DNA from 2 places in the Priestia sp. YIM B13552 genome. Region 2 is predicted to be linked to the other one. Evidence: a T-box and tRNA genes for the amino acid it is inferred to sense, from the RefSeq annotation. Region 2 holds a T-box; the other holds one or more tRNA genes.
The links. A T-box is a leader RNA that pairs with one kind of tRNA and senses whether it is charged. The one in region 2 lies ahead of thrS (threonine--tRNA ligase), so its partner is inferred to be a tRNA-Thr.

Region 1: it has a tRNA-Thr gene. The T-box ahead of thrS (threonine--tRNA ligase) is inferred to sense a tRNA for this amino acid. The anticodon was not compared.

What each region holds. Positions count from the first base shown of each region.
Region 1 covers NZ_JBHZOU010000002.1:217,101-228,572, reverse strand. Annotated here, with positions in the region: gene ACFX40_RS07245 (ATP-binding protein) at 245-1,519, shown strand; gene ACFX40_RS07240 (hypothetical protein) at 1,657-1,854, shown strand; gene ACFX40_RS07235 (TetR/AcrR family transcriptional regulator) at 1,862-2,764, opposite strand; gene ACFX40_RS07230 (DHA2 family efflux MFS transporter permease subunit) at 3,029-4,552, shown strand; gene ACFX40_RS07225 (aromatic ring-hydroxylating oxygenase subunit alpha) at 4,587-5,639, opposite strand; tRNA gene ACFX40_RS07220 (tRNA-Thr) at 5,850-5,922, shown strand; gene ACFX40_RS07215 (ABC transporter ATP-binding protein) at 6,188-7,138, shown strand; gene ACFX40_RS07210 (ABC transporter permease/substrate-binding protein) at 7,138-8,661, shown strand; gene ACFX40_RS07205 (YwaF family protein) at 8,940-9,686, shown strand; gene ACFX40_RS07200 (NAD(P)H-dependent oxidoreductase) at 9,827-10,345, shown strand; gene ACFX40_RS07195 (hypothetical protein) at 10,372-10,737, opposite strand; gene ACFX40_RS07190 (LCP family protein) at 10,952-11,472, opposite strand, start outside.
Region 2 covers NZ_JBHZOU010000003.1:409,279-420,750, forward strand. Annotated here, with positions in the region: gene ACFX40_RS14235 (amino acid permease) at 1-644, opposite strand, end outside; gene ACFX40_RS14240 (hypothetical protein) at 1,027-1,233, shown strand; gene thrS (threonine--tRNA ligase) at 1,405-2,622, opposite strand; T-box leader at 2,677-2,905, opposite strand; T-box leader at 2,943-3,168, opposite strand; gene ACFX40_RS14250 (sulfatase family protein) at 3,571-5,313, opposite strand; gene ACFX40_RS14255 (hypothetical protein) at 5,478-5,678, opposite strand; gene ACFX40_RS14260 (cell wall hydrolase) at 5,821-6,279, opposite strand; gene ACFX40_RS14265 (valine--pyruvate transaminase) at 6,484-7,770, opposite strand; gene ACFX40_RS14270 (DUF6421 family protein) at 7,786-9,021, opposite strand; gene ACFX40_RS14275 (DMT family transporter) at 9,049-9,987, opposite strand; gene ACFX40_RS14280 (hypothetical protein) at 10,020-10,580, opposite strand; gene ACFX40_RS14285 (ATP-grasp domain-containing protein) at 10,596-11,472, opposite strand, start outside.

The DNA of each region.
Region 1 (11,472 bases), on a different contig from region 2:
GTACATTGATCTGATTATAGAGCATTGTAGCTCATATGTAAATAAAATTCTGAATATTTTTAGTGAAGTTGAAAAGGTTTTCTTAGCCTTCACTATTTTAGGGAACGGACGATAAAGTGATAGGAAGTTGTAAAAAAGTAAATAGAATACGTTTATTTATCTATGATTACGCTCTAATTTGTGTTACAAATGTAAATGCAATAAAAGAGTTTATTTTTATCTCATTTGAAAGACCGGTGAATGCATGAGTTTTGTCACGAAAGATTTGTTAATTAATTTTTTATTTATTTTATTGGCGCTGTTTTTAGTACAGATGTTTTATTTAATCAAGTATGCTAAAAAAATTCATTGGTGGAAAGATCGTTATATCGCGGTATTTCCGATTTTAGCTATTACCTTCTGCCTTTTGTTTCCGGTTAACGGAGCTTATGTCCCGGATGACTATCGAATGGATCTTCGAAGAATTCCTTATATTTTAGGAACGTTATATGGAGGCTGGCCGCTAGGAAGCTTGCTTTTTGTCTTTATTTTACTGCTGCGCTTGCTAATTGGCGGGTATGATGTAGGGTTTTTATCAACATTAATTGCTCTTCCGATTTTATCCATTCCTTTATTTTTCCTAACAAAATACTTTTTACATTTCTCATTAAAAAATAGAATTATCGTGAGCACCTGTCTTAGTATAATCGGTTCTTTATTAGCTATGCTTGTATCTATTTTTGTCTTGCACGTCACAAGCATTCCTATTAGCGTGTGGGTTCAATTCGCGATTTTAGATGTAGCAGGCATGTTTGTAATTACCATACTGTGGGAAGCGATACGGGCAAATTTACTAGTGCTGCAGCGCCTGATGAAAGCAGAGAAACTAGAAATTGTCAGTCATTTAGCTGCCAGCATCTCTCATGAAGTACGAAATCCTCTAACGGCAAGCAGAGGATTTATGCAAATGCTGCAAGAAGATGAAAAAGAACCTGCTAAAAAACGCTACATTTCCATTGCGATTAATGAACTAGACCGCGCAAAAGAAATCATTGATGATTACTTGCTGTTTGCCAATTCTGCACCAGAACGAAATGAAAAAATGAATATTTCAGAAGAGATCCATCACGTCACCCATATTATGACTCCTCTTGCTAATATGAATGGAGTCGCGATTGATTTTACATTTGATGAAGAAGTGAAGTGCTTCGTAATGGGAGAAAGAAGAAAGCTTCAGCAGTGTTTAATCAATTTATTTAAAAATAGTATTGAAGCGATGCAAGACGGAGGCACGTTAACTATTAAAGTAGGAAAAGAAGGCGGAGCTGTTATTGTGGATATTATTGATACGGGCTGCGGCATGACGCAAGAACAAATCAACCGGCTAGGTGAACCGTATTTTACAACAAAAGAAAAAGGTACGGGACTTGGAACGATGGTATCTTTCAGCATTATTCATTATATGAAGGGAAAAGTGAGTGTGTCTAGCGTAAAAGGAAAAGAAACGTGCTTTTCACTTGAGTTTCCACTTTGTGAATAAAAAGGTCGGGACAAAAGTTATTTAGTTGAAGGAAGATCCGAATGCGTTTGATTCTTGAGGGAGAATCAAACGCATTCGGATTTTTTCATTGGCAGGGTAAATGTAGGTTTCATCTATTTAGTCGCTTCTAGCGGTTGATGGGAGGGCAAGGCGAAGACTCCTGCAGGAAAAGCGGCACAGGTGAGAGCCCACAGGAGCGTACGCGACGAGGAGGCTTACCGGCCGCCCGCAGAAAGCGAAGTCTTGCACGGAAATTAACTGCGATGTCTCAAGCGATTCAGCTCATGTATCCCATTTATTCGACTTTAAATTGGAATGATTTAGTTACGTCTTAATCTCTTTTTAATGAAGTTCACTCACATACTGATCAATCATCGTCTGTAAATCCTCTAGCGTTGTCTTACTTTCGTCGACAGACAGCTGCTCTAACGATTGAAGGGCACTATCAACAACAAACTTGCGGGGATTTGATTGTTTAAACAGCTCTTCTTCAATAAAACTAATAAGCTCTGTGCATTTTTGACGTTCGAATTCATCCGTAAATTGTTTGTGAACCTGTTTTTTTAAATCGATAAGTGCTGCGGAAATGTCCTGTTCTATTTGATTTTTAGTATTCGGGCAAGATGGAAGCCATTCTTTAATCGTTTGCGGATCGAGCAAAATGTCTCTTGAATTTGCTACTTCGTCTACAAGAGGAAGCAGGCGCTTGACACTGTAGCTTATGATCTCATGCGGGTCAGTATTTGTGCCGTTAACCATAAAATTATAGTGAAAGTTGCGATGAAGCATGCCAAGAAACATAATTGCACAATCTAGCAGGTACGGTTTCTTTTCTTGTCCAAATAAATCAATGAACCGCTTGTAAACCCAGTTTACTTCAACAAACTGGGTTTTTTTTATGTATGCTTTTAAATCGGGATCATTGGAAACAAATACTTCTTCAAGTAATGTGAAAAATTTATGTTTATGATGGTTTTTCATCTGTGCATCAATCTGTTTAACAAATACATCTACATCGGTCAGGCTTTTACCAACCAGCAGCTGATTCCGCTCTTGTTCAATTGTTGTATGAAGCCAGGTGAAAACAGCGATTAATAATTCATTTTTTGAAGAAAAATAGTTGTAGAATGTTCCTTTCGAAATGCCGCTATAATCAATGATGTCTTGAATAGATGTAGCTTGAAATCCTTTTTCAACGAAGAGATGGTGTGCATTTTTTACAACTTGCTCTTTTCGGTTATTCATTATTATCACCTGAATGTAAAATTAGACTCATGGTCCAACTTTATGATACATGATTTAAAACGTTTACACAAATGTTCTTTTCAAAAAATGGACGATATCACGACAATATATTGATATAAAAGGATTATAGAACTGAAAAAGTCGATAAAATAAAGGACATGAACGCAAGATTTTTCGCTTGCATAAATTGAACTCACAGTATAATATACTCTATGTAGAACATGTGTCTAAAAAAATGAACTTATAGTATAAGGAGGTACAATAATGAGTCAATCGATAAATCAAATGGAAAAGCCGCCTTATGGCATAATTGCTATTTTGTTAATTGGCGCTTTTATCTCATTGTTGAATGAAACGTTATTAAATGTGGCGCTTCCGTCTATTATGAAAGACTTAGATGTGACAACGTCAACTGTCCAGTGGCTTTCTACTGGTTATATGTTAGTGAATGGTATTATGATTCCAACTACCGCTTTTTTAATTCAGCGCTATTCTGTCAGAGGCTTATTTTTAACGGCGATGACTTTATTTACAGCAGGAACAATACTTGCCGGTGCTTCGCCCGTATTTTCGGTCTTGTTAACCGCTCGTATTATCCAAGCATCAGGTGCAGCCATTATGATGCCGCTTTTAATGAACGTATTGCTCACAAGTTTTCCGTTAGAAAAACGCGGAGCTGCGATGGGGATTTTTGGTTTAGTTATGATTTTTGCTCCGGCAATTGGCCCTACCTTATCAGGGTGGCTAATTGAACACTATGAGTGGAGAATGCTGTTCCACCTTGTTACGCCAATCGCTGCAATTGTATTAATAGGGGCTTTCTTTCTATTAAAAGACAAAAAAGAAAAAGTGGAAATCAATTTGGATTTTTTATCTCTTTTGTTATCTACAATTGGATTTGGAGGACTTCTATACGGATTTAGCTCGGCAGGGGATAAAGGCTGGGATTCTGTGGAAGTGTACGGCACGATTATCGTAGGAGCTGTGGCTCTGATTTTATTTATTACGCGTCAGTTCAAGCTTAAAACACCTATGCTTGAATTCCGCATTTTTAAATATCCAATGTTTGCTTTATCATCAACGATTTCAATGGTGATCACAATGGCATTATTCTCAGCCATGCTGCTAATGCCAATTTATGTTCAAACGGTACGAGGCATTTCTCCGCTTCATTCAGGATTACTAATGCTTCCAGGTGCGCTGCTAATGGGCGTGATGTCACCGATTACCGGGAAATTATTTGATAAATTCGGAGCGCGTGCACTAGCTGTAACGGGTCTAACGATTACAGCCGTTACGACGTATTTCTTCAGTAACTTAGAGCTTGATACGACGTATACAACGCTCATTACGCTTTACACGCTTCGCATGTTCGGAATGTCTATGGTGATGATGCCGGTTATGACAAACGGATTAAATCAGCTGCCGCAGCGCTTTAATCCTCATGGTACTGCGATGAATAACACGCTTCAACAAGTATCGGGAGCTATTGGTTCGGCTCTTTTAGTAACGGTGATGTCAAACCGTACGGCTACGCATGCAAAAGAGCTCGCTCAAGATGCAATGAGCGGAGCGGGAGCAGCGAATGCAACCGCAGCCGGGGCAGCTCAAATGAAAGAACAGATTGGGATGCAGGCAATGGTACAAGGGATTAACGATGCGTTTGCCGTCTCAGTAGTACTAGTGGTGGTTGCCTTAATTCTTTCATTGTTTATGAAACGCGCCACGCCGGCAAGTGAAGATGAAGTGGTAAAGGAAAAAGCAGGACGCGAGCAGTTTGCTAAATGAAAAAGAAATCCCCGCTGAGACAGCGGGGATTTCTTTAGCTTGTATATCTAAAGCTTAAGCCCATTTTCTTTAATAATTTCCGGTAGCCGATGGACGTTTGATCAGCCATAATATGCGCTTCCATCTGCAGGTCTAAAGGCAAGTCTTCAGGCTTTTGGTTTTCAACCATTTCACGGTCTTCGTCAAAGACCCGAAGGTTAAAGTCATACACACCTTCAACGGGAGAATCTTTGTCAAAGTTTCGAGCGATTGGTGCGAATAAACGTGTTTCGCGGGCTGAAATAGGAGAGACTGCATTCATAATCCACAGCTCTGCGCCTTCTGGGAAGTATACTTTTAGCGTAGCTGTAAACGGCGGATAAACATCAAAGACGCGAAGCCATTTAAAATCAGGTGGATTTAAATGCTGCTGTTCTTTGGAATAATTGCTCACGGTGCTTGTATATTCTACATGAAGCCCATAATCTGTATCGCTTACTTTATATTTAGGCACAAAGGCGTTGTTTCGATCACCAAATGTGTCCGTGTGAACCCAGGCAAAATGAGCTACGTCTAAAAAGCCTTCCATTTGACGACCGGCCGAACCCATGATATCAAAGCTCGGACAAACAATCTGCTGAAAATCAGGATCCTCCCACGCATCGAAGTAAGGCAGGTTATCTTGTTCTCCTGTCAGGGAAGTCCACACTAATCCAAATCGTTCAATAACTGGATAGACGGCCATACACAAGCGGGGAGAAATGTTGGCATCAGGGTGAGCTGGAATCGACGTGCATGCGCCGTCCGTTGCATAGCGGAAGCCGTGGTAAGGACAGACAATTTCATCATCTTCCACCCAGCCCATGCTAAGCGGGGTGCCTCGGTGAACGCATAAATCACGAGCTGCTACTACTTTGTGTGTGGTACGGTATAGAACTAGATTTACATCTAGCAGTTTTACGGACGTTGGTTTCTCTGTTACATCACTGCAGCGTGCGACGGGGTACCAATACTTAGCGAGCGTCGTCCAATCTTCCAGGCTGAACGTGCAGTCTCTTGGGTAGGGAGTTGCCGTTTTTGATTTTGTCATGGTTGGTTGTTGTTCCATCTATTTTCTTCCCTTCTTTTGTAAGCTCTTTTACTAAGGGTAATATAAAAAAAGAAAATTCACACAATTTATGTAAGGAGTTCTAACATAAAATATGGAACTTTGTAGAAAGTGAGAATTTCAGAAGACGCAAATTAGAGAATATATCAATAAAAAAAATTAAAAAAGCGCTTCCTAAATGAATTTAAACGTGATATAATTTTCCAAGACGCTGGTGTAGCTCAGTAGGTAGAGCACTTGCATGGTAAGCAAGAGGTCGCAGGTTCGATCCCTGTCGCTAGCATACTAAAAAACCTTCTTTCTTGTTGAAAGAAGGTTTTTTTATTTGTGTCGGCTTTAAAATTATTCTCCAAATTATTCTTTCCTGCCTTGTGAAAACTTTAACAGTTTGATAGCCTTACTAGGAGGCTGTGAGAAAATATGTGTATCTTTTCCACTATGTCTTATGAATCATATTTAGAAATATTCTTAAAAGAATGTTTATTGCCTCTAAGTATTGGGTACACGAAACTAGGGCTTAAATTTCAACAGGGAGTGTGAACGATAATTTGATTACGTTTAAGAATGTGTCAAAGCAATATCCAGACGGTACGACCGCCGTGAAAAATATTAATCTAGAAATTAAAGAAGGAGAGTTTTTCGTTTTAATTGGTCCGAGTGGGTGTGGGAAAACAACCACCTTAAAAATGATTAACCGTCTCCATGATATTACCGAAGGAGAACTATACATAAAAGATAAGCTCGTATCGGACCACAACATACATGAGCTACGCTGGAACATTGGTTATGTCCTACAGCAGATTGCTCTTTTTCCTCATATGACCATTGCTGAAAATATAGCCATTGTACCCGAGATGAAGCATTGGAAGAAAAATAAAATCAAGACGCGCATTGATGAACTGCTTACCTTGGTAGGACTAGACCCAAAGCAGTATCGAAACCGAAAGCCGTCTGAGCTCTCAGGTGGCCAGCAGCAACGTGTAGGTGTAGCACGTGCCCTCGCAGCTGATCCCCCCGTTATTTTAATGGACGAACCCTTTAGTGCCCTCGATCCGTTAAGCCGCGAACAGCTTCAGCAAGATGTTATTAGCTTAAAAGAAAAAATCAAAAAAACATTTGTGTTTGTTACGCACGATATGAGCGAAGCCATGACGCTTGGAGATCGTATCTGCCTAATGAAAGATGGGGAAATTGTTCAAGTTGGAACCCCGGAGGAATTCATTCAAAAGCCTAAAAATGAATTTGTAAAAACATTTATTGGGAATCAAGGAAATACTTTATTTGAGACATTGGATATGTTTGTCAAAGAAAGTGAACAGCCAGACGTAGAACCTACTGAAGAGCTAGCTTCAACCGCTACTGTTCAGCAGGCAATGGACGCCCTTTACGACCATGAAGCAATAGCCGTGAAAAAAGGGAGCAAACGTATTGGCGTTGTAACGCGCAAAACTCTATTAGCGTTTCTTTCTGATAAAACGAAAGAAGGAGAAACGCTGTAATGAATGCACTAAGCACATTATTAGATCAACGAGGAGATGCACTGTTTCAAGCTCTTCTTGAACACATTCAAATTTCAGTACTGGCTCTTGTTATCGCCGTATTAATTTCAGTGCCGCTCGGACTGTACTTAACGAGGCATGACCGCATTGCTGAACCGATCATTGGTGTAACAGCCGTACTGCAAACCATTCCTTCACTCGCTTTATTAGGATTACTGATTCCTCTTGTCGGAATTGGAACCTTTCCCGCGGTTATTGCACTGTTTTTATATTCGCTTCTTCCTATTGTACGAAATACATATACCGGAATTAAAGAAGTGGACCCATCTTTAATTGAAGCATCCAAAGCCATGGGGATGAACTCATGGAGACGATTAATTAAAGTAGAACTTCCTCTAGCGCTTCCTGTCATTATGGCCGGAATTCGCACAGCGATGGTACTCATTATTGGTACAGCAACAATCGTGGCTCTTATCGGAGCGGGCGGACTCGGAAGCTTAATTTTGCTTGGTATTGACCGAAGCGATAATAGTTTGATTTTATTAGGAGCCATTCCAGCAGCATTATTAGCGCTTATTTTTGATGGAATTCTGCGAACGATTGAACACTCAGCTAAAAAAGGGTCCAAAAAACGCTCGTTTATTATGATCCTCGTATTAATACTCATTCTTGTTTCTCCGTTTGCAGCGATGAGCGCAACAAAACCAGACCTTGTTATCGGAGGGAAAATTGGTGCAGAACAAGATATTTTAATTAATATGTACAAAGAATTAATTGAAGATCAAACCGATATGAAAGTAAATCTTCGTTCGTCGCTTGGGAAAACGGTATTTGTATTTGAGGCTCTGCGTAACAAGGAAATTGATTTGTACCCTGAATATACGGGTACAGCCATTGTGACGCATCTAAAGGAACAGCCGGACAGCAAAGATGAAACAGAGGTGTACAAGCAGGCAAAAGAAGGATTTCAAAAGAAATTCGGCCTTGTCTATTTAGATCCAATGAAGTTTAATAATACGTACACATTGACCGTGACAAAAGAATTTGCCAAAGAAAACAATCTAACGACTGTTTCAGATTTGGCAAATGCAACAGATAAAGTAAAAGCAGGATTTACGCTTGAGTTTAAAGATCGTGAAGACGGCTATGTAGGCATTCAAAAAGAATATGGCCTTACCTTCCCGAATATTAAAACGATGGAGCCGAAGCTTCGCTATCGCGCTGTAGAAAAAGGCGATATTAACATGCTTGATGCTTACGCAACGGACCCTGAAATCAAACAGTTTGGTTTAAAAGTCTTAAAAGACGATCAGCAGTTCTTCCCTCCGTATCAAGGAGCGCCTGTGCTTCGTGAAGATACGCTAAAAGAGCACCCTGAACTGAAAAAAATCTTAAATCAACTGGGCGGTAAAATCAGTGATGACGAAATGCGTGAAATGAACTATCAAGTAAATGCGAAAGGAAAAACGGCTGAAGAAGTTGCTCATCAATTCTTAGTGAAAAAAGGATTAATTAAAGAGTAAAAACGAAGAAACAGAGCTAGGACAACAGTATGTTAGTTGAAAGAAGATCCGAATGATGAATCGTTCGGATCTTTTTAGTTTAGTTGTTTCTAGCAGTTGATTTCCCTGCAAGAAGGGATCTATACTCGATTATTTACTCCATTCGTCCGTCTTTAGATTGGCGTGATTTTGTTATGTCTCAATCTCTTTTTAATGCGAGAGAAGCATTAATGAAAACGAGGTCTTATGAACAAGCTAAAGGTACCGAATTTGTTTTCTGATGGAAGGAAGGCGCTTTTATGAATTCATTTTTTACGTGTCATCCTGTACAACATTCCTTTCAGCTTTTTTCAGTTGAACATCTTGTAACTTTAGCTATTATCGTGATCATAGGAGCATTTATTTTTTTGTGTCGAAAGCAGCTGCGAAAAAAGAGGTTTGTGTTTATTTTGCTTTCACTTATTCTAATTGCTTCAGAAACAGCCTACCAGGCTTGGGAAATCGGATGTCATCAGTGGTCTACTGAAACTTCCTTGCCTCTTCAGCTCAGTGATATAGTCGTGCTGCTGGCTGCTGTTATGCTGATAACCAAAAGCAGGTTTCTTTTTTATTTTGTGTACTTCGCCGGAATCAGCAGCTCTGTTCAAGCGATGATTACCCCAGACCTTGGCGGCTATGCGTATGCCCAGTTTCGCTATGTGCAGTTTTATGTATCGCATGGCGGTGTGGTACTTGCTTGCTGTATGCTAATTGCTGTCTGCAAATATGAGCCAACGTTTCGTTCTTTATGGGTAAGCGTAGTAGTTGTTAATCTGTACGGAGGTTTTATCTATGTCATGAATCGTTTACTCCATGCGAATTATTTATACATGATGAAAAAGCCAGAGCACGCTTCCTTGCTGGATGTTCTTGGACCTCATCCTTGGTATTTAGTATGGATTGAGGGAATTATGATTCTTAGCTTTCTTGTCCTTTATCTGCCGTTTTGGGTACATAAAAAAATTAAAGGTGATAAAAGCAAAGTCAATTTTGTTGAAGCAAAATGATAATACTGGTAGTTTATAAGTGTAAACTAACTCGGATTTCCTGAAGGAAAAGGAAAGAATGACTGAACGAGCTGTGAGAGGCAAGCGTAAAAAATAGAAAAGAAAAAAGCAAGCACAGACATCAGAAGGAGAGTATCAAAATGAAAACACTGGTTATTTTAGCGCACCCAAACTTAGCATCTTCTCGTATTAATAAAGCGTGGGCAGAGCGAGTGAAAAAAGAAGAGAATGTGTACGTTCATGATTTATACGCAAACTACCCCGATTTCAAAATTGATGTAGAAAAAGAGCAGGAGTTAGCTGTTCAATTCGATCGTATTGTTTTTCAATTTCCATTTTACTGGTACAGCTCACCAGCACTCTTAAAAGAGTGGCAAGATGTTGTCTTAACATACGGATGGGCTTATGGAAGCAAAGGTACTAAACTTCAGGGAAAAGAGTTTGTCGTAGCTACTTCGACAGGAGGCCCTGCGGAAGCTTATCAAGAAGGGGGATACAACCGCTACCCAATGAATCATCTGCTTCTTCCGTTTCAAGCTACGGCAAATTTAACAGGTATGAAGTTCCAAACGCCATTTCTATTTCAAGGAGCAGGCGGTGAGCTGAGCGACAAAGTCATTCAAGATAGTGCTGAAAGCTACGCTCAATTACTAAGGTAATAAAAAAAGCCGCGTTAACGCGGCTTTTAATTTACATTTGTTCGTGAAAAAGAAGTAAGCAACTTTTGAGGAGCGATATCTAATCCTTCAATTAGTAATCCTGTCATAGCCGTTAGACTCCCGACTTCAAATGATTCCCCCGCTCTCCAAAATGCGGATTCACCTTGTTTGATATAAATTTTCAGTCCGTTATCGCCAGCTACCCAGCCTTCCCCGTGAACGACTAGTAGAAGCTGTGGAATCGTAGCTTCTTGACGGGGGGTATAATCATTTTCTTGAAAAGATAAAAAGCTGATTTTGACATCTCCAGTATGAGAAAGCAAGGGGTTTACTTTATAGGTAGAATGAAGAAAGGAACGCTCTTCTTCAGATTGAAAACCATATAATTTCATACGTTCATCTCCTTGAATCAAAAATATAAAAAAGAAGTCCTTCTCTTTTCATATACGCCTGTAACAGCAAAAATAGAACTTCAAAGAAATAGCTGTTTCCTGGAAAATGACTTCATTTTTTGTCGAAGCTGAAAATTTTTTGAAGGATAGGGAGGAAAAACAGAAGTTTTTTTGAATAGTATAAAAAAAGGTGTCCGCTAATGGACACCTTTTCCTAATTTAAAAATGACTGTAACGCTTGTTTGTTTTCTTCAAGGTCGATGCTTAAAACAGCACCAATACCGGATACTCGTTCATTTGAATAGGAACCTTCGACCGGTAAACGAAGAGATTTTAAATCTGGCTGATTCCCAACTAAGAAATCTTTTCCTATCACGATAAATGTTTTTGGCGGAATATTTGTATCCACATATGGATCAATGACGCCCCATAGCTTAGGAGCTTTCGCCAGCGTCTTTACTTGAAGAGCTTCATCCATTAATTTACCTATTACTTCTTGTTGACGCTTCACGCGCCCGAAATCACTTTGGCTATCATGTCGGAATCGCACGTATCCTAGTAATTTATCTCCGTGAAGAGTTTGTTTTCCAGGTTTTAGCGTCATGCCAATTCCTGATGACATTTCGTGCGGCACGGTAACCGTAATTCCCTCAGGGGCAATCGTATCGGCAACTTTAGAAAAACCTTTAAAATCAACAACGGCATAATAGTTTACATCTACGCCGAAATTTTCTT
Region 2 (11,472 bases):
CCATAAGGCATAAAAGGTGTCCAATTAGACGGTTTTACATAAAAAGCTCCTACAATAATAAAAAGAAGGATAATAAACAATTTAACAAGCACCATAAAGTTGTTCACTTTTTTACTTTCTTTTGTTCCTCTTGAAAGCAGCCATGTAATAAGAAGCGTAATACAAATAGCAGGAAGGTTTACTAGACCTCCATTTGCAGGGATTGTAATCAATTCTTTTGGCAGTGAAAAACCAAATCCTTCTAAAAAGTTGTTAAAATAAGAAGACCAGCCGTTTGCTACTGCTGACATTGTTAACAAGTAGACCGAAAGCAACGTCCAGCCCATTAAGTGTGCTACCACTTCGCCGATGGTTGCATATGTATAGGTGTAAACGCTACCAGATACAGGTATAGTTGAAGCAAATTCTGCATAGCACAGCGCTGCAAAACCGCATACAATAGAAGCCAATATAAAAGAAAAAATAACGGCTGGTCCAGCATCGTTAGCAGCTACTAAGCCTGTTAATACCAAAACCCCCGTTCCGATTACGGCTCCAATACCAAGAAGAGTCAAATCGAATGCTCCTAATGTTTTGACTAGAGATTTGTTTTGACTTTGTTCTAATAATTGCTCGATTGACTTCTTTTTAAATAGTTTTCCCATTGCACTCTCTCCTCTCTGTTGCCACTCATCCATTAAAACTTGAAAATAACTTCTTTTCCCATTGGGCTGCGCGTTTTCACTTCAGATACAGAAGTAATTATATAGAAATAATTACTAACTTGTCTATTAGTATACTAATATCATTATATATATTTCAAGAGTTTTTGTAAGCGATTTCTTAGTATTGCTCTGTTTTGGATTTATAAACTAAATAAAGAGATTATCATTGTGCGTACGTATAATAAGTTTGAATAAAAATAATATTCTAAAAAATTATTTTATATATTTTTAGATATTTTTTTACTAACTATCTTCAGATATAAATTCCTGACATAGAGATTATTTACAGAACGATGAATGTTTTATCTTACCGGGTGTTATAATGATGAAAACTGAAGTGTATGAAGGGCGGAGAAAGATGATTAACTTACTTATTGGCTGTATTTTACTAGCATTAGGAGTATACTTTATGTTTAAATTTCTTTTTTACTCTCCTTCTAAAAAGAAGCGAGAGCACCAAAACATGAACAAACCATCAGGTGAGGCTTCAGCTTCATCCCGTACAAACGATTCGAATGGAATAAGATAAATTTTTTTATAAAATACCGGCGTTTGTCTAAGGCAAAAGTTATACTGCTGATATATATTATCTTATACCCTTCTAGTTCAATATTCCCTTCATTTTGGTGTGAGACAAAATGAAGGGAATCACTATCCGACTTAAAAAATCGGATTTTTCTATTTAGTAAGGTAAATAGCTTCAATACACTCTGTTTGAATTCTTTTCTTTATTCAAGTGTACAGCTGCCTCTTCCACACTTACTGTTCCTATATTTTTCTTCCCGTGCTTTCGCATAGCAAGCGATTCATTTTCCACTTCTTTATCTCCTATCACAGCCATATAAGGAACTTTTAGCATTTCTGCTTCTCGAATTTTCAGCCCTATTTTTTCAATGCGATCATCTACTTCAACACGATACCCTTTTAACTCCAGCTCGTGTTTCACTTTATATGCATATTCCACGTGCGGCGGTGCAATAGGCAAAAGCTTAAATTGAACAGGAGCCAGCCAAAGAGGAAATTGACCTTCGTAATGTTCAATCAAGATGGCCATAAATCGTTCAACGGAACCGTATATAGCGCGGTGAATCATTACGGGACGATGCGGTTTATTGTCTTCTCCAATATACATACAGTCAAACTTCTCCGGCATTAAGAAATCAAGCTGAACTGTTCCGCACTGCCAGCTGCGACCTAAGGAATCTAAAATATGAAAATCGATTTTCGGCCCATAAAAAGCTCCGTCTCCTTCATTTACCTGATAGTCTAAGCCTTTTTCACTTAACACAGATTGAAGCGCCTTTTCTGCTTGGTTCCATGTTTCAATATCTCCCATGAATTTTTCAGGTCGTGTGGATAGCTCCACTTTGTAATCGAAGCCAAAATGTGAGTAAAAGTCATGGATAAACGCTAGAATGCGGCTAATTTCAGCTTGGATCTGACTGAGCTTTACGAATAAGTGAGCGTCGTCCTGTGTGAATGAACGGACTCTTAGCAAGCCGTTTAAAGACCCAGAAAGCTCGTGACGATGAACTAATCCAAGCTCTGCGTATCGAATCGGAAGTTCTCGGTAGCTTCTTCGCTTGCTGTTAAACAATAAAATGGCTCCCGGACAATTCATCGGTTTAATCGCATAGTTTTGTTTGTCAACATTTGAAAAATACATATTCTCATGATAGTGCTCCCAGTGCCCTGATTGTTCCCAGAGCTCCTGTTTCATCATGATGGGTGTTTTTATTTCTTGATAGCCTGCTTTATAATGCTTTTGTTTCCAGTAATTTTCTAACTCATTTCGAACAATCATTCCGTTAGGTAAGAAAAACGGCATACCAGGAGCTTCTTCCATTGACATAAACAGCTCCAGTTCTTGACCTAACTTTTGATGATTTCGCTTTTCTGCTTCCATTTGTTTTGACATGTTCATTCCTCCAATATGTTTTTATTCAACAAAAAAAACCGCATTCATCCCTAGTAAAGGGACGAATGCGGCCGTGGTACCACCCTAATTCCGTAAAATACTTATACGTATTTTACGCTTAAAAAGATAACGGTTTTACCGGGTGCGGTTTCAGTGTATACACATTCCCCGCCGCAGCTCCAAGGTGGTAAATTCATTTCGTTTTCTAAGGGTTCTCAGCCAGTGACCCTACTCTCTGTAAAGAAAATTCAAAAATGATTCATGTCCTTTTCATTGCTTGTATATTCTTTTTTCTACAAAAAAACCGCACTCATCCCTAGTGAAGGGACGAATGCGGCCGTGGTACCACCCTAATTCCGTAAAATACCCATACGTATTTTACGCTTAAAAAGATAACGGTTTTACCGATTGCAGTTTCAGTTATGCACGTTCCCTGCAATAGCTCTAAGGTGGTAAATTAGATGATTTCTTAAGGGCTCTCAGCCAGTGGCCCTATTCTCTGCGAAGAAAACAGCATCTAATTCGTGTCCTTTTCATTGCCAAATACTGTTTATTAGTTGTTAAAAGCGATTATAGTGTATAAATTTAACAAAAGTCAAGAAGTAATTTTTATTTTTCAAATGGTATAGAATTACTTTATGCTTGAATTTTTGAAAAGTTACTTAAGAATACACGGACTGAAAAAGTTTTTTATTATACTATTAACGACTACATTCCATTCTTATTTTTACCTCTATTTTCACAGCAATAAAGGCGAAAAAGAAAGATGCTATAAGTCCTTATTTGTTTTATCTAAGCAGAATTAATGAAGTGAAACCAATACTACCCCAAACCAGAACAAGTAACCTAACACAAGTATCATCAAGTTTTTAATTTATATACTAAAATATTAAATACACCTTTTTCTGCTCACACAAATATTTAACTTGAATCCATAGAAACTATTTTTTATCTATCTTTAGACAAAAGCTCATCATGCATGCTTCCACTTTGCGGAAAAATCCGTTTTTTCCTAACTTGTTCTTTAAGAATAACATCAAGCTGCCGCTGAATTTTCCTTGTTTCATTTGTCGAAAAATACGGGTGAGCCAGATTTACTGTTTCTAACGGATCCTTGGTCAAATTGTACATTTCAATTTGATCAGGAACACGGGTTGTTTTAAGGGTAGTAAAACTTACAGGGTAATCTTCATATTGCTCTCCGTGAATGAATTCATCTTTTTCGTCAGCTGCTGACCAAAATTGCGGATTATCATGATAGCGAGCGTATTTCCAAATTTCCTTTCCTGCCGCTGACGAAAACTCGACAATGACCGCTTGAATGTGATTAGGCTGAACAACTGACGGGTAGCTTTCTCCTAAAAAATTTGTTTGGTGAAGTCCTTTTGTCGGGTCATCATCCGTCATGAAGAAAATCGGTGTTTGCTCTTGCTCAAGAGACGATTCTTCTCGAAGTATACCTGACAGGTCTCGCCCAACAAATGGATGTACTTCCGTATGACTTTTTTGTAATTGCTTTTGAACAGCGGAAGCATCGATATTAGCTAAACTAAGCATTGTCGGGATCAAGTCAACGTGACTAGTCATCAGGTCTGTACGTTGATAATTGGTAAACAAACATTTGTTGTGAATGAGAAGCGGAACGTGAATAGATTCTTCATACATGTTGTACCATTTTTGATGTAGTCCCCCGTGAGCTCCGAGCAAATCACCGTGATCAGACGTAAAAATAATAATTGTATTTTCATAGAACGAAGATTGTTCCATGGTCCGAAGAATTTTTAAAATTTGTGTATCAACATTTTTTTGCAGCTGATAATACAAGCGCCGGTAGAAGCTAGAATTTGGCGTTGGCTGCAGCGCTTTTGGATAGATGTATTTATAGCTGCTTTGAGCACTAGGCTTTGTTTGTAAAGATTCTCTAATGGTAGGCGGCGGATCGATGTTCGGAATCGTCTCATCAATAGAAAACTGAAACATAGGAAGGTGTTTGGTAATCGCTCCAAACAGCGCAATGTCATGCGGGTTCACAAACGAAGCTACCATGAGCCAAGGCTGCTCAGTCGCTTGATGTTCTAATCGTTGAATAAGCTCTATGATTTCCTCTGCATATATTTCGTCTCGTCCGCTCACTCCAACGGCAGCAGATGAACCAGAATTGTGCGGGTTTCTCCCTTCCGGTTCTGGACCAATCCACCCTGAAAAACCAAACTTTTCAAGCTTATTAGCGCGTTGATAGAGGCATTCTTTTTCCGGATCCGGTATTCCTGTTTGCATCTGGTAGCTGGAAAAAACATTATGTGTTCCTGGAATTAAGATGTTCTCATCGGAAATGTGCCATTTTCCTTTATAAAAGGTTTGATACCCAGCCTGCTTAAAATAATCTCCCATCATCGGGACGGTATTAGGCTGCAGCCAAAACATATCAGGATCTTGTGACTTCTTTGCGATACCTTGCGTTTGCGTAACTCCGTGCAAGGAAGGATACTGCCCTGTAAACAATGTAGCTCGACTTGGTGAACAAGCTGTAGAGCCGACGTAGTGACGGGTAAATTCCATTCCATGCTGTTTTAAAAATTCATGTGCTTTTAAATGTTTTTTTCGCCACTTTTTTAGTTCTTTACTTTCATATAAGGGTGGAAACCGCTCCTCGTCCACGATAATCAACAAAAAATTAGGCTGTTTCTGCATGTTTACTCCTCCGCATGTTTATCAAATTTTCTGTATTGATAAACTATGTAAAAAGCACTTTTTTTAGAAGAACGGAGTACGGTTCATATCTTTTTATACCCAAACAAAAAAAGACTTGGAGGATTTCTCTAAGTCTTTCATAACTCGTTTCAATACGATATTCCTTATTTCTTGTAAGCTTTTAGCTGCTGATTTCGTTTATAGGTGCCAATGATACTAGGTATACCTACAATTATACTTATCATAAAACTCCACATCATGTAGCGCCAATCCCCTGTAAAAAGCGCTACTCCCATAAAAAAAACGAGCTGACCAGCAAGAGCTAACCATGAAGCTATCCAAGCAAACATCATATTCTCTTTCACGTTATCACCTCATATTTTTAATTACAAATAACTTTTTATATTTTACCATAAAATTCTAATTTTAAAGGTTGTTCTACTGTTTATTTTATGTACATAACTAAAAAAGCTAATAGCAGCGCGCAGCTAGCCATTAGCTTTTTTATTATTTTGCAAATACATGATTTCCTATTTTAATTGTTTCTTGTTTTTGGCGCAGCCATTGATCTCCCGTTTTATCAGGATTAAAGAAGAATAATGAACCTTTTCCTTGACCTTGGAAGTTAATTGCTTCTTCTACAGCTTTTTTTGAATCTTTGTCTGCAGGTTTATTAATTTGACCGTTGCTGACCGGACTATACTGACCTTTTTGATAAATAACGCCTTTTACAGTGTCCGGGAATTTGCTGCTGTCGACTCTATTTAATACAACTGTCGCCACGGCTACTTTGCCTGCATAAGGCTCTCCTTTGGCTTCGGCTGATACGAGACGAGCTAATAATTCTTTATCATTTTTATTTACTTGAACGTGCTGTTCATGAGCGGGCGCTGCAGCAAATGCTGAGTAACCTGCACCAAAACTTGGGATAAGCATCGCTATAGCGATTACTAGTTTCTTTATCATAAAAATAAAAAGCCTCCTTGCTATTTCTTGACGTGGTTCATATGCTAGCAGAAATATAGGAGTCTTTCATTGCAAAAAATTATCCAATTCCAAAAGAAATTGGATGTTATTGTCTTCTTTAAACAATCTTTAGCTTATAAAGAATCCTTTATGATTACGTATGAGTTGCACTTCTAAATCTTAAAGAAATTCTATTTTTTCTGTTTAAAATATAAAGTTTGAACTGTATATTTCCTTAACTACTGAAGAAAGAATATCAATTCCTTTCTTTAACTCCTCATCTGTAGCAGTAAGACTTATACGAATGCACTCCCGGTTGTGAGAAGAAGATTGGCTGCCGTGAAAGAATGAGCCGCCTGGTACTACAATCAAGTTTTCTGCTTTTAATCTATTGTATAGATCGCTATCACTGAAAGGCAAACCTTCTAACCAAAGCCAGCCAAATAACGAACCTTCCGCTTTGTGCAAATACCAAGGAATATTATCCGGCATACGTGTAGTTAAAAGATTTTTTAAATAGTCATGTTTTTGTTTATAATGAGTTCTTATATAGTCAGCTGAAATTCCGGCTAACTGCCCGCTCTTTAAGGTGCTAGCCACCATTCGCTGACCTAACCTAGAAGAGTGAATCAAAATATTTGATTGAAATGCTTCCATTACTTTTATGAACTCACTTTTTCCTATAGCAATTCCTATTCTCTCTCCAGGCAATCCGGCTTTAGAAAGACTCATGCAGTGAATGATATTATCCTGTATAATTGGATCCATTTCAATAAAATTAATAGCAGGAAAAGGCGGTGCGTAAGCTGAATCAATTAGCAATGGAATGTGATAGTCCTTGCAAACTTGGGATATAAGCTGTACGGCTTCTTCGGAAAGGATGTTGCCGCTTGGGTTATTAGGTCTTGATAATACAACAGCTCCGATGTCTGGGTCCTGAGCTATTTTATCTTTAAATGCTTGTTTGTTAAATTCATAGCGAAACGTATGACGATCAAGCTTTGAAAGGATAGGAGGAATTCCTTCTATTACACCTTCCTCGAGCGCGACTCCACTATACCCAGCGTAATCTGGCAGCATAGGTATTAATGCTTTTTTTACTCTTCCTTCTTTACTTGTACCGCAAAACGAATTTAAAGCTAAAAAAAAGAGATTTTGACTTCCCGACGTGATCAAGACTTGTTCTCTGTCCAGTTTAATACGATAATTCGTAAAGAAGTATTCTCTTATGCAATCAATTAATTCATGCGTACCGTAACTAGAACCATATTGGCTAATCAAATTTTTTAATTGTTTGTCGTTCACAATATCTCTTAAAGCTTCTTCCCACATTTCATAAACTTGAGGGAGGATGGCGGGGTTGCCAGCACTTAAATTCATATATTGATTGAGATTGGAATTGAGCACTTCTTGGATGTCATGCATAATAGCGCGAACGCCTACTTTATTAGTCATTTTGTTTCCTATTTTACTTAAATGCAAAGCAGTCACTAGTGCACCTTCTCCTTAAAGATTATGGTCATTGAATAGTAAGTATGGAACTTCAATCTTTTTATTTTGCTGATTAATAAAGTAATTGTCCGGGATAAAAAATTTATCACCGTTCTCACTAGGTAATAAGTATTTTCGAACATACTGTTCAGCTTCTTCTTTATAGTCAAGGTCACTTTGAATCGTTTCAAGTTCTTCAATTTCTTTTACTAAAAGATCCAGTTCTTTTAAGCATATGTGTAAATCTAAATAAGCATGGTCTCCTTTTCGGGATATTGAACGCCCGTTTGCAACTAGCCAGCTAAAAAGAAAAAAACCTGTTCCAGAATCAAAGTTTCGAGGTGCATTATGCTGACTAGGGTATCTTAAAAGTCGTTCAAAGAGAACAAATTCCGTTATCTCTTCCCAAAAAGGATATTTTCTTTTATGAAGAGTCAGCACCGTCTGGCAGTCTACTTTAACTTCTTCCAGTATGCCTGCAAAAAAATTCATTTTCGCCTGTATATGTTGGTCAAAAGGTTTATTTCCGCAGTGATGGTAATAATCATGCAAATATCCCCAGATTACCCTTGCCTGATAAGTGTCTTCTCTATTCATAGTATGAGATTTAAAGTTGAAATCAGGAAAGATAGAAGACGCTCTTTTTAATGTATCCTCATTGTATATGCTGTGAAATTTATTAAAGAAAAATATCGCGAAGTTTTGACTTGTTACCTTTTCTTTTGTTTTTACATTCTCAGGGAAAAACACAATACACTTCCCTTCCATAAATCCTTGAGTACCAGCCAACAGCTTTAAAGATTCACATCCATTTTTAGGATGAGGAAGGTCTGCTTCGATGGATTTCATGATTTCAGGTTCATCGCGAACAGCGATAAAGGCTTCTAAATAAAAGCCTCTTTTTGTAGGGCCATTAGGCGTTACAATCGGTCCTAAAAAGAACGTCGCCTCCCCGTTTGCAGGCGGGCTATAAGCAATTAAAGTTTGATCAAAATAAGGAGCTTGATCGAGTCCTCTTTCAATCCAATCACATACGTCATTTTTTAATGCATTCCACACTTCAGGTAAATTTAAAGAGTTATATATTGTTTCAGTTTCAGCAACTACTTTTAATAAGAGCTCTCTAGCTTTTTCGTAATTTCTTTTGACCTCTCCATTTGGGCCCTGATATTTTCTTATCTCATATAGAGCAGGTACTATTTTATCGTTTAATAACTCCACTAAACTTTGAGTATGATTTTTTGTTAACATGATTAAAACACTCCTTTTTTAGAACAGCTACTTAGCAGAAAAATTTTTAGATGATGTAAGAGTAGAGTTATTTGTGTTTTTCTCTATTTGCTTTTTCAAGTTAATAAATATAACCCCTGCTATTACAAACGCTGTACCTATATAGACCTGTTTGTTTAATGTTTCACCTAAAAAGACAAATCCTACATATAAGGCGATAACCGGTGAAATAAATAAATGCGCTGTTGCTTTTGATATATGCCATTTTTTTAATAAATAAATATTAATAGAAAACCCTACGACCGACCCTATAATGGCCAAGTATAATAATGAGATAAGGCTAATCCCGGAGAAAGTGCGATTTCCATTTTCCACAAATAAACTAACAATCAGTAAACAAGCGCCTCCACTTAGCATCGAAAAAGAATTAAAGGTCATAATAGGCAAGGATTTTATGCGAGATTGAACTTGAACGGTTATAAAAGCAGAACCTAGCATAGCCATTAAAATGACGATCATGGCTACTATTTGAATCACATTCCCCTGTATAAACAGCTGATTTCCAAATACAACGCTCATACCAATTAAGCACATGACTACACCTAGCTTTTGTCCTTTTGTAGCTGGTGTTCCTTTAAATAAGCGATTAAATAAAAGAGCAAACACTGAAATGCTGGCAGCTAAAACGGAAACAAGCCCGCTTGGCAAATAGACGGATGCCCAATAAACAGAACCAAACGGTAGAGCAAAATACAAAATTCCGTTTAATGCTGAAATGATTACTACTTCTTTTGAAACGGCTATTTTTTTTGTGAGTAAGAGGTAGAGGGCAATTATTAAACTAGCAATTAAAAACCTCATACCTGCTGACCATAGAGGCAAGCTATCTTTTAATCCAGTCTTTTGAAAAGCCCATGTCGTCCCCCCGATGACAGCTAATAGACAAAACAAAAGATGGACATGAATCCGGGTTAATTTAGAAATCACTGTTTCACCTTATTTCTTTTTTTAAGTTGTGCCTATTTTCTTCCGTGGAGCGTAAAACACATCGGCACTTCTCCAAAATCTTTTACAACTGTTAACCCCTGCTCGTTAGCGGCTTTACTTGTTGTAATACATGCGTCTACCTTTCCTTCTAAGCAATCAATCGCCGCTTGAGCATTACTATTTACTAACTGAACATTAGGACTGATGGAATGAGCTAAATCAACAGGGGCAGGATGTGAAGCAATTAACAGGTTGTTGTTTGTTATCACCTCTTCTTTTGAGGCAAGCACCATGTTATACGTTGGCATAATAAAGCTATCTACTAGCTCTAAACTAGTTAAATTTTTGAACACAATATCATGTAAGTAAGGATATACAGCGCAGCCTAGAAGAGCAGAACTCTCTGTTTCTTTCACATGAACTAAAGCTTCTTCCAACGTTTGGTGCAAAAAGACCTGACCTTGTATGCTTTGGCGTTCAAACCACAGATAGCCTGCTTTTTCACAATTTGTTCCTTCAGGCCCTAAGGTATGGATAATGCTAATTTTTTGAAGCTGCTTATTTTTCTTACTAGACGACTCTGCAACTATCATAGCCTTTGATACCCCCTATGCGTTTACTTTATTTTTATAAACGATTTTTACTTTGTTATCTAAATAGCTGTAATACTGCTCACAGTCGGAATAAGAGTCATGAGTGGTTAAAATAAATCCAGGGTACCCTGAAAAGTGCGGATATGGTAAAATGTCTGTCCCTTTAGTTATAAATTGAATAACCCTTTTTACTTCAGTATCTCTACGCACGTCTTCTAAGCCTCGAATTTCTTTGAAAATCCCATGACCTTGCACAGGGATAATGTAGTTGCCCACCACTTTCTTTCGTTTTTTTTCATTTTTTAATACAGAAGGTTTTTCTCCTAATACATAGTAAAAAACTAGCTCCATATAGTTAATACCTGTACTTTCCTTTACGATATAATGAGAAATCCCAGATCCTCCAATGCGCGCTCCTATTTCAATTACATAAGGTTTTCCTGCTGGGTCCAGGCGTAATTCAATATGAGCCGGGCCATTCTCAATTCCTAAAGCATTTGCTGCTCTAGCTGCTTCTTGTGCAATAGATTGCCAAACGTTTTCTTCTAGCTGAGCTGGAGCTATATAAACACCTTCTTCAAAGAAAGGTCCTTTGGAATTTCCTTTATAACCTATAGAAAGTACATAAACTTCTCCTTCTACAGAAAACGTCTCAATAGCAAACTCTGGTCCGTCTATAAATTGTTCAATTACCATGCCCGTTTTATTTTTTGTGAATTTACTTAGGTCTTCTTCATTTACACGTCTCACTTTTTCTACGCTGTCAATTAGTTCTTTTTTATTATTCGCTCGTGATACACCTTGACTGGAAAATCCGTTAGAAGGTTTTACTACGACAGGATAAGGCAGTGAAAGATTCTTTAATTCCTCCGTATTTTCAACCTCTTTAAAA